One region of the Streptomyces sp. CA-294286 genome, then DNA from elsewhere that is predicted to be linked to it. Evidence: riboswitches for the same ligand, from Rfam matches in the RefSeq annotation. Region 1 holds a riboswitch; each other region holds the start of a gene.

Region 1 (3,262 bases):
ATCGCTCCACGTGCTCCTCGGGGGTGCCCGCGCCGAAGCTCACCCGGATCGCGTTCAGGGACCTCTCGCCCGGCCCGGCCTCGGGGGCGCCGCACTCGCCGACCTCCTGGGGGTCGCTGCCGAGCAGCGTGCGCACCAGCGGGTGGGCGCAGAACAGGCCGTCCCGCACCCCGATGCCGTACTCGGCGGAGAGCGCGGCGGCGAAGTGCGAGCTGTTCCAGCCGTCCACCACGAAGGAGAGGACGCCGACGCGCGGCGCCTCGTCGCCGAACAGCGAGAGCACCTTCACGGCGGGCACCTCCGCGAGCCCCTCGCGCACCGTGCGCACCAGCGCCTGCTCGCGCTCGACCAGCGCGTCGAACCCGGCCTCGGTGAGCGCCCTGCACGCGGAGGCGATGGCGTACACCCCGATCACGTTCGGCGAACCGGCCTCGTGACGTGCCGCGGAGGTGTGCCACTCGACGTCCACGCCGCCGTCCGCACGCCGTGCGACCTTCTTCGACGCGCCGCCGCCGGCCAGGTACGGCTCGGCCGCCCGGAGCCAGTCGGCCCGCCCGGCGAGCACCCCGGAGCCGAACGGCGCGTACAGCTTGTGCCCGGAGAAGGCCACCCAGTCGACGTCCAACTCCCGTACCGAGAGCGGGTGGTGAGGTGCGAGCTGGGCGGCGTCGAGCACGATCCGCGCACCGTGCGCGTGGGCGACGGCGGCGAGCTCGCGCACCGGCCAGATCTCCCCCGTGACGTTCGAGGCGCCCGTCACGCACACCAGCGCGGGGGCCGTGGAGCCCTCGCCGCCGCGCGCACGGGGCGCGGAGCCGGCGGCAGGGGCCCGGTCGGCGAGTGCGCGTTCCAGCGTCTGGACGGCCTGGGCGGGCGTGCGCGGCGCGTCCAGGTACGTCACCCGGGCGTCCTGCCAGGGCAGCAGCGACGCGTGGTGCTCGGTCTCGAAGACGAACACCTGGCAGTCGGCGGGCAGCGCGGAGGCCAGCAGGTTCAGCGAGTCGGTCGTCGAGCGGGTGAAGACCACCTGGTCGTCGTCCCGGCAGTCGAGGAACTCGGCGACCGTCACCCGGCTGTTCTCGAAGAGGTCGGTCGAGAGCTGCGACAGGTACCCGGCTCCCCGGTGCACGCTGCCGTAGTACGGGGCGTACGCCGCGACGTCGTCCCACACCCGTTGCAGCGCCGGGGCGCTCGCCGCGTAGTCGAGGGCCGCGTAGCCGACCTCGCCCCCGGTGACCAGGGGCACGGCCACGTCCCGTCCCAGGACGGGCAGCGGCGTCCCGCAGCAGGGCTCCCCGGAAGCGGCGGGGGCGGTGGCGGTGGCGACGGAGGACTGAGCGGGCATGACGAACTCCTGGCAGGACAAGGCGGAATGGCTTCGACAGGTCCCGCACGCCTGACGCAGGCTCATGTGCCGTGCGGCGTACGGGAGTTGCCTCGACGCACGGCCGTCACAGGGCCGCACGGAGGTGGTGAAGGTGGAACGGGGCCGAAGGGCCCTATCGCATTCGCTTGCTCACGAGACTGCTCCCTTGAGGACCAGGACCCCAGGGGCGCGCCACTCCGAAGGAGTGCGCAGGGGTCCGCGCTTGCCGTAGACCTCGCTGCCTACGACCTGGTCTTCACCCGGGGCACCCCGCCACGGACGGAGGGTTGCCGGACAGCGGGCCGGGGCCGTAGTCGCTGTCACTCATGACCTGTGCAGCATCTTGCCACACGATCCACGACGCGCAAGAGCGCGGTCCGCTCGTCGAGACGAACGGACCGCGCTCCGCGTCCGGGGCGCGGCGGGTCAGGCGTTGCTGGCCGCCACCCACCGCTCCAGCGCCCGCTGGGCGGCGCCGGAGTCCAGGGACTGTTCGGCCCGCTCGATCCCGGCGGCGATCTCCTCGCTCAGCGAGCCGCCGCCGGGGCCCAGGGCCACCAGCGCCGCGGCCGTGTTGAGCAGCACCGCGTCCCGCACGGGGCCCTTCTCGCCCGCCAGCAGCCGGCGTGCCACCTCCGCGTTGTACGACGCGTCCGCGCCCCGCAGCGCCTCCACGGGGACGATCTCCAGCCCGACGTCGCGCGGGTCGAAGGGCTCCTCGTGGACGGCCCCGTCGCGCACGACCCACACCCGGGACGTCGCGGTGGTGGTGAGCTCGTCCAGCCCGTCGTCGCCGCGGAAGACGAGCGCGGAGTTCCCCCGCTCGGCCAGGACGCCCGCCACGATCGGCGCCATCCTCGCGTCGGCGACGCCGACGGCCTGGGCGCGCACCCGGGCCGGGTTGGTGAGCGGGCCCAGGATGTTGAAGGTGGTCTGCGCGCCCAGCTCCCTGCGGGCCTTGGCGGCGTACCGCAGCGCGGGGTGGAACTTCACCGCGAAGCAGAAGGTGATGCCGGCCTCCTCGGCGACCTCCGCGACCCGCTGCGGCGTCAGGTCGAGGTTGACGCCCAGTTTCTCCAGCACGTCGGAGGAGCCGCTGGCGGAGGAGGCGGCCCGGTTGCCGTGCTTGACGACCTTCGCGCCCGTCCCGGCGATGACGATCGCGGACATGGTGGAGATGTTGACGGTCTTCGCCAGATCGCCGCCGGTGCCGACGATGTCGACACTGGGGCCCGGCACCTCGATGGTCCGGGCGTGCGCGTACATCGCCCGTACCAGCCCCGTCACCTCCTCGACGGTCTCGCCCTTGGCGCGCAGCGCGACCGCGAAGCCGGCGATCTGCGCGTCGGTGGCCTCGCCGCTCATGATGCGGTCCATGGCCCAGGCGGTGTCGTCGGCACCGAGGTGCTCACCGCGCAACAGAGGGTTGAGAATGCCCGGCCAGCCGCGGGCCGCCACGCTGTCGCCGCCAACGGGGGTCACCATGTTCATGGTCCGCTCCAGGGTCCACGAGCCGGTCAAGGCTGCCGATAGGGGTGGGCCCCACCCTATCCAGCCCCGGGGACAGCGAAGAGCCCCGTCCGTACGTCGGACGGGGCTCCTGCTGTGGCGAACAGTTCCGGGCCGCGGGCGCGGCCCGGCCGGGGATCAGTGGTGGCCGTGGCCGCTGGTGATCTCCTTGTACTCCTCGGCGGTGGGCTTGGGAACCTGGTTGCCCTCGCCGTACATGCCCTTGCTGAGCTTGGCGCGCAGCTTCTGGGTCGGTCCCACCTTGCGCTCGACGCCGTTCTCGTCCACGGAGGGACCGATCTCGGCCGGCGCGTACTGCTCGTGCGCCGTGAGCGTGTGCAGCTGGTCCTGGCCGAGCGGCTCGTGGATCTCGACGAACTCACCGTG
Region 2 (3,262 bases), 4.4 Mb from region 1:
GACGGTCGGGGCGGACCGCGGTTCACTCATCGATAGCCTCCCCGTAACTGACCGTGACTGATTCGGCGTTGTGCTCTACGTGCTGTTGCGAAGCAGTGTGCCACGCGTTCTCGATCTCCGAAACGGCACTCTGAAATTTTCAGAGTGCCTCTTGCCAAGTGAAGTGGACAGAGGGAGAGTTGCACCGTGAACTGGTTCATGCGGCTGCCGCGCACCGCACCGGGGGAGGCGGTGTGCGGCGGCCGCTCCCCATGGTGAGGATGCGGTCGTGGTACCTGGCTCCACGCTCTTTCCCCAGGTCATGGGCCCGCATCAAGGGGCTCGTGTCCGGCGGTACGGTTTCGCCCTGCCCGCATGTCCGGAGTCCGTCGTACGCGCACGGCATCTGACGACCGACCGGCTGGCCTACTGGGGCCTGTTCGGACAGCTGGGCGACACGGCGGCCCTGGTCGTCTCGGAACTGGTCACCAATGCGGTGATCCACACGGCGAGCGAGCGGTTCCGCTGTGAACTCACCGACAGCGAAGGGCGGCTGAGGATCTCCGTCCACGACGAGGGCGCGTGCCCGGAGGGGCCGCATCTGGACCGCTCGGCGCGGGCCGCGAGCGAGTCGACCGCGAGCGAGCACGGGCGCGGCCTGCTGCTCGTCGACGCGGTGTGCGACACCTGGGGCTCGCAGGAGCACGAGGGTCCCGGTCCGGACGGCGGACGTACCGTGTGGGCGGAACTCACCCACGGCTGTTCCCCCCGGGACGAAGCGGTCACGTCCGGCAGCGGGCCGCGATGAGCCACCGTCTCGCCGACCGGCTGACCCGGATGCGCCGCACCGGTGCGGGTAGCGGTGCGGGCGGCCCGTCCCGTCTGCTGCTGCCGCCCGCCCTCGACCACACCCCGCTCGGCTGCGACGCGGTGGGGCTGCCCGCCCACTACGGGCAGCGGCTGCTGGACCAGCTGTCCCGGCCGGGCTGTGTGTTCGCCGACGGGGACCTGTGGTGGTGGATCGTCCCCTCCGGTTCCGACCTCGGCCTGCCCTGGCCGGACCCCGCGCGGTACGCGGCGGAGGCGCGCGTCCCGGCCTCCCGGCCCCGCCTCGTCCACACGCCGCAGGGCCCGGCCCCCTACACCCCGCCCATCCCCCTCTACCTGATGGTCTGCCGCCTGGCGGGAACGGCGCCGGCCTGGTCGGACGGCCTGACGGCACCTGCCTGACCTGCGCTTTTGCTCTGTTACGGTGTGCGCGGGTCACGAGTTCCAGCGTCAAGCCCCGGCTCGCTGGACGGCATCCCGCCCGCTGCGGGTGCCCCGGGTGACGACCCGCCCCGTCGCGCTGCACGGGGAACGGCGGATCACCGGGGCTGCGGCGCCGGGGTCCATGACAGGCGGAGGCATCACCGCACCATGGAATCCATCCCCTCTCCCGGCCCCGCGCGCGTGCCGCAGGGCCCGTGCCGCAGGTACTCGCCCGGCCACCACGTGCACTGGATCCAGGCCCGCAAGTGCTGCGAGGAGCCCGGCGAGCTGCACGAGCTGCTGCTGTCGGCGGCCGATGTGCGGGACGACGGCTGGGTCACCCTGTACGAGGTCGACGGCCGGCTCGGCCACCGGTTCCGCGCCTGGTACCACCGCCCCGACCAGCTGCGCACGAAACTCCGCGCCCATCAGGGCCTCGTCCGCTGGCAGCCGCGCTGGAAGCTGCTGTGGCTGTCGGTTCCCGGCAGCGCGGCGAACACCCTCATGTACCTGGCGCCGGACGGGCCCAGCCGCTGCTGAACAGGGCGGACCGCACGGACGCGCTCAGGCGTGCGGGTCCGCGACGGCGCCGATCGAGCGTCCCGCCCAGGACGGGGCGTCCTCGGTGAGGGACTCCAGCCGCTGCCTGATGGCCCCCGGAAAGGGGGTGGCGCCTTGCGCCCGCCGGTCGACGTGGACGGCGAGGACCTCGGTGGTGGCCACCGGCTCGGCCTCGGTCGGCAGGGTCGCGGGGGACGCCTCCACCGCGCCTTCGATGCCGTGGGTCCCGGCGACCGCCTCCACGTTCCTGACCCCGTCGAGGACGAACAGTTCGTGCGCGTAGCGGACCTTCTCCGCGGCGGCGCCCAGGACCCGGGTGCGGACGGCGAGCCGGGCGCCCTCGGGGACGTCGCCCAGGAACCGCAGGTGCGTCTCGACCGTGCGGAGGGCGCAGCCGGTGGACTCCCGGTAGCCCCCGTGCAGCCCCGTCTCGATCATCATGGCGTCGGTGGCGTAGCCGAAGACGAGAACGGCGAAGGCGTCGCTCATCAGTCCGTTGTGGTCGATCCACTCGGGCCGGACGGTGTGGTGGACCAGCGGCAGGCAGTCGACCACCGGCACCTCGGCGGTATCGGTGACGTCAGCGATGTCGGCCGGGCCGGCGTCCTGGTTCACGGACATGCGTGTCTCCTTGTGCGGATGGGGGGTCGGCGGGTTGCGGAACGTCAGGAGGCCGGCCGGGCCAGGGTCGCCGCCACGTGTCCGAGCAGGGCCGCATGCATGTCCTCGGCGGTGGTGGAGCCCGGCGCGGGCGCGTCCGGCGCGGCGGCCAGGACCTGGGCGGCGAGCCCGTCGACGAGCGCGGTCAGGCCGAGGGCGGCGGCGCACGGGTCGGCGTCGGGCCGGAAGACGCCCTGCTCGACTCCGCGTCGTACGACGTCGGCGACGGTCTCCCGCCACTGCCGGTAGTACTCGCCGTGCAGGCGCCCCACGGCGGTGGACCGTGCCGCCTCGGCCCACAGGTCGAGCCGGACGCGCCACCTGCGGCGTTGCTGCTCGTCGTAGGGGGTCTGGAGCTCGATGAGCCGGCGCAGTTCGTCGGCGGCGTCCCGTGCTCCGGCCGTGCGGGCGGCCCGGCGGGCGGTGTCCTCGTCCATGCACCGGCGCACGGCTGCTTCGAGCAGGTCGCCACGGGCGGGGAAGTGGTAGTGGATCGCGGCGGTGCTGGTGGCGCAGGCCGCGGCGATGTCGGCGACGCGGACGGCGTGGTAGCCGTGCTCGGCGATCAGCCGGACGGTCTCGCGCACGATCTGTCGGGGCCGCCCGCCGTCGGGAACGGCGGCGGCGGTCGCGACCCGGACGCGCCGTCCCTGAGCCGCTCCCCCGGGGGCGCGGGCCGCTCCCAGCAGCCAGGCGGCGTCGGCCCCCGCGGTGTCGGCGATGCGGGCCAGTTCCGCGGCGGTGAAACGGCGGGTGCCGCCCAGCGAGCGGGACAGCTTGGAGGGGTCCATGGCGATCCGTCGGGCGAACT
Region 3 (3,262 bases), 1.4 Mb from region 1:
TTGGCGGTCAGCTCGCCGTCGTCACCGAGGGTGTACGACACCGGGCCGCGGTTGGACGCGACGAGGATCTGGGCCTTGTGGGTCTGGGCATGGTCGTGCGCGGAGGTCATGTGGCGAAACCTAGCCGGTAAAGGTTCCCCTCAAACGTGCGTACGGCACCCCGCCCGCCGTGAGCACGGCCTGCGCCGGCTCCGTACGGACGCGGCCCCCAGCGCGCCGAGGCCCGCGAGGGCCGCCGTGCCCCCGGTGGCCAGCCACAGTTCCCGGTGGTCGGGGTCGCTGCGGGCAGGCTGTCCGGGCATCCCGGGCTCGTGGGCGGACGCGAGCGGAGCGGCGGCCATCAGCGCGGTGGCGGCGAGAAGGACACCGGACGTGCGGAGAGGGCGGAGGAGACGCATGGGGCGACCATCGGACACGGAGCGTGACGGGCGCGGTCACGCCACGCGAGCCCACCCGCGATTACGCCGCATGCCGCGCCTCGTACTCGGCGATCTCCCGCATCGGCGGCCGTTCCTCGGCGTCCACGGGGTGGGTGCGGGGGACGAAGACGCCGTCCGCACGCTCGAACTGGGTCAGCGACGGGCGCAGCAAGTGACCGCGGGAGAGGCGCAGTTGCGCGGTGCGGTAGATGGCGGCGGCCATCCGGCCCAGTGCCTGGCCGTCCTGGTGGCGGTGGACGCGGACGCCCACGTCGACCTGGGCGAGGGCGTCGAGGCCGACAGTGTGCAGCGAGTCGATGAGGAGGCCGATCTCGACCCCGTACCCGACGGGGAAGGGCAGGCGCTCCAGGAGTGAGCGGCGGACCGCGTACTCGCCGCCCAGCGGCTGGACGAAACCGGCCAGCAGCGGCCAGTGCAGGTTGAGCAGCGGGCGGGCCATCAGCTCGGTGACCCGGCCGCCCTGACCGGCTGCCCCGTCCAGCGGACGGTCGTACGTCGCCTTGACGAACTGCACGTCCGGTTCGGTGAGCAGCGGGCCGACGATCCCCGACACGAACGACGCGTCGAAGTCCCTCAGGTCCGCGTCCACGAAGCAGACGACGTCGCCGCCGGTGACCAGCAGGGAGCGCCACAGCACCTCGCCCTTGCCCGGCACGGCCGGAAGGCGCGGCAGGACGTCGTCCCGGTGGACGACCCGGGCCCCGGCGTCGGCCGCCGCCCGCGCCGTTCCGTCCGAGGAACCGGAGTCGATCACGACCAGTTCGTCCACCAGGGGGGCCCGCGGGCCCATCAGGTCGCGGCGGATCGCGGTCACGATCGCCCCGACCGTCGCCTCCTCGTCGAGTGCGGGCAGGACGACGCTGACGGTGGTGCCGCGGGCCGCCTTCGCGGCGAGCAGCCACTCCAACGGGCGGTCGGCAGCCGCCCACGACCGCGTGCCCAGCCAGCGCTCCACCTCTTCCAGCACCTCTGCACTCCCGATTCTGTGATCCATCTCGCGTTCCGGACGACTGTCTCAAGCCCCCGGGGGTTCGGTTACAGTCTTGAACAACGCGGACGACCGGCGCATGCCGGGGTCGTCGGCGCCCACAAACACCCGGCCCGCTCACGCGGGGCAATCCGGAGTCACAGCGCTCATCCAGAGGGACTGAGGGAAACGGCCCGTCGAAGTCCCGGCAACCCCCCTGCCGACCGCGAGGTCAGGCCGGGAAGGTGCCAATTCCGTCTCGCGGCGAAAGCCGTCGCGGGGAAGATGAGGAAGGACCTCGCCATCATGGCTGTGCAGACCACCGAAGCCACCACCACCGTCGACCTCGGCCCCGCCGCGGCCCTCTCCTGCCGCGAGTGCGGAGAGCGCTTCGAGCTCGGCCCGATCTTCGCCTGTCAGCTCTGTTTCGGCCCGCTGGAAGTCGCCTACGACCTGCCCGCCGAGGGCCCCGAGGAGCTGCGCAAGCGCATCGAGGCCGGTCCGGACAACATCTGGCGCTACGCCCCCCTGCTGCCCGTCCCGGCCGACGTCGCCGAGAAGCCCAGCCTGAACCCCGGCTTCACCAAGCTGGTCAAGGCCGACAACCTGGCCCGCGAGCTGGGCGTCACCGGCGGCCTGTACGTCAAGGACGACTCGGGCAACCCGACGCACTCCTTCAAGGACCGCGTCGTCGCCATCGCCGTCGAGGCCGCCCGCGCCTTCGGCTTCACCACCCTCTCCTGCTCCTCCACCGGCAACCTGGCCGGAGCCGTCGGCGCCGCCGCCGCGCGGGCCGGCTTCCGCTCCTGCGTGTTCATCCCGCACGACCTGGAGCAGGGCAAGGTCGTCATGGCCGCCGTGTACGGGGGCGAGCTGGTCGGCATCGAGGGCAACTACGACGACGTGAACCGCTTCTGCTCCGAGCTGATCGGCGACCCGCTCGGCGAGGGCTGGGGCTTCGTCAACGTCAACCTGCGCCCCTACTACGGCGAGGGGTCCAAGACCCTGGCGTACGAGATCTGCGAGCAGCTCGGCTGGCGGCTGCCGGACCAGATCGTCGTCCCGATCGCCTCCGGTTCGCAGCTCACGAAGATCGACAAGGGTCTTCAGGAGCTGATCGGGCTGGGTCTGGTGGAGGACAGGCCGTACAAGATCTTCGGTGCCCAGGCGGAAGGCTGCTCGCCGGTCTCCACCGCGTACAAGGCCGGGCACGACGTCGTGAAGCCCCAGAAGCCGAACACCATCGCCAAGTCCCTCGCCATCGGCAACCCGGCGGACGGCCCGTACGTCCTGGACATCGCCCGCCGCACCGGCGGCGCCGTCGAGGACGTGAACGACGAGCAGGTCGTCGACGCGATCAAGCTTCTGGCCCGTACGGAAGGGATCTTCGCGGAGACCGCCGGCGGAGTGACCGTCGGCGTCACGAGGAAGCTCATCGAGGCCGGGCTGCTGGACCCGACGCTCACCACCGTCGTGCTCAACACGGGCGACGGCCTCAAGACGCTGGACGCGGTGGCGCCGACCACCGGCCCCTCCGCGACCATCCGCCCGAGCCTGGAGGCGTTCCGCGACGCCGGCCTGGCCCGCTGAACCACCCCCGTACCGGAAGGCTGAACACCATGAGCGTCAAGGTCCGCATCCCCACCATCCTGCGCACGTACACCGGCGGCGAGGCCGAGGTCGCCGCCGAGGGCGCCACCCTCGCCGAGGTCATCGCCGACCTGGAGAAGAACCACGCGGGCATCGCCGCCCGCGTCCTGGACGACCAGGGCAAGCTGCGCCGCTTCGTGAACGTGTACGTGAACGACGACGACGTGCGCTTCGAGAGCGGCCTCCGGACGCCGACGCCGGACGG

What was found. A riboswitch is a leader RNA that binds a small molecule or an ion and turns the genes downstream of it on or off. The one in region 1 is predicted to bind S-adenosylmethionine.
Region 2: linked by a shared signal. The riboswitch ahead of ACQPZG_RS06450 (hypothetical protein) and the one ahead of ACQPZG_RS25355 (aminotransferase class V-fold PLP-dependent enzyme) in region 1 are both predicted to bind S-adenosylmethionine.
Region 3: linked by a shared signal. The riboswitch ahead of thrC (threonine synthase) and the one ahead of ACQPZG_RS25355 (aminotransferase class V-fold PLP-dependent enzyme) in region 1 are both predicted to bind S-adenosylmethionine.

What each region holds. Positions count from the first base shown of each region.
Region 1 is NZ_CP192005.1:4,670,350-4,673,611, reverse strand. It holds gene ACQPZG_RS25355 (aminotransferase class V-fold PLP-dependent enzyme) at 1-1,345, opposite strand, end outside; SAM riboswitch class IV at 1,581-1,698, opposite strand; gene trpD (anthranilate phosphoribosyltransferase) at 1,793-2,857, opposite strand; gene qcrB (cytochrome bc1 complex cytochrome b subunit) at 3,014-3,262, opposite strand, start outside.
Region 2 is NZ_CP192005.1:265,908-269,169, forward strand. It holds gene ACQPZG_RS06435 (helix-turn-helix domain-containing protein) at 1-30, opposite strand, end outside; gene ACQPZG_RS06440 (ATP-binding protein) at 269-787, shown strand; gene ACQPZG_RS06445 (hypothetical protein) at 784-1,209, shown strand; SAM riboswitch class IV at 1,241-1,348, shown strand; gene ACQPZG_RS06450 (hypothetical protein) at 1,399-1,770, shown strand; gene ACQPZG_RS06455 (thioesterase family protein) at 1,795-2,406, opposite strand; gene ACQPZG_RS06460 (TetR family transcriptional regulator C-terminal domain-containing protein) at 2,457-3,262, opposite strand, start outside.
Region 3 is NZ_CP192005.1:3,233,948-3,237,209, forward strand. It holds gene ACQPZG_RS19165 (alpha,alpha-trehalose-phosphate synthase (UDP-forming)) at 1-110, opposite strand, end outside; gene ACQPZG_RS19170 (hypothetical protein) at 141-398, opposite strand; gene ACQPZG_RS19175 (glucosyl-3-phosphoglycerate synthase) at 460-1,407, opposite strand; SAM riboswitch class I at 1,572-1,699, shown strand; gene thrC (threonine synthase) at 1,714-2,997, shown strand; gene ACQPZG_RS19185 (MoaD/ThiS family protein) at 3,027-3,262, shown strand, end outside.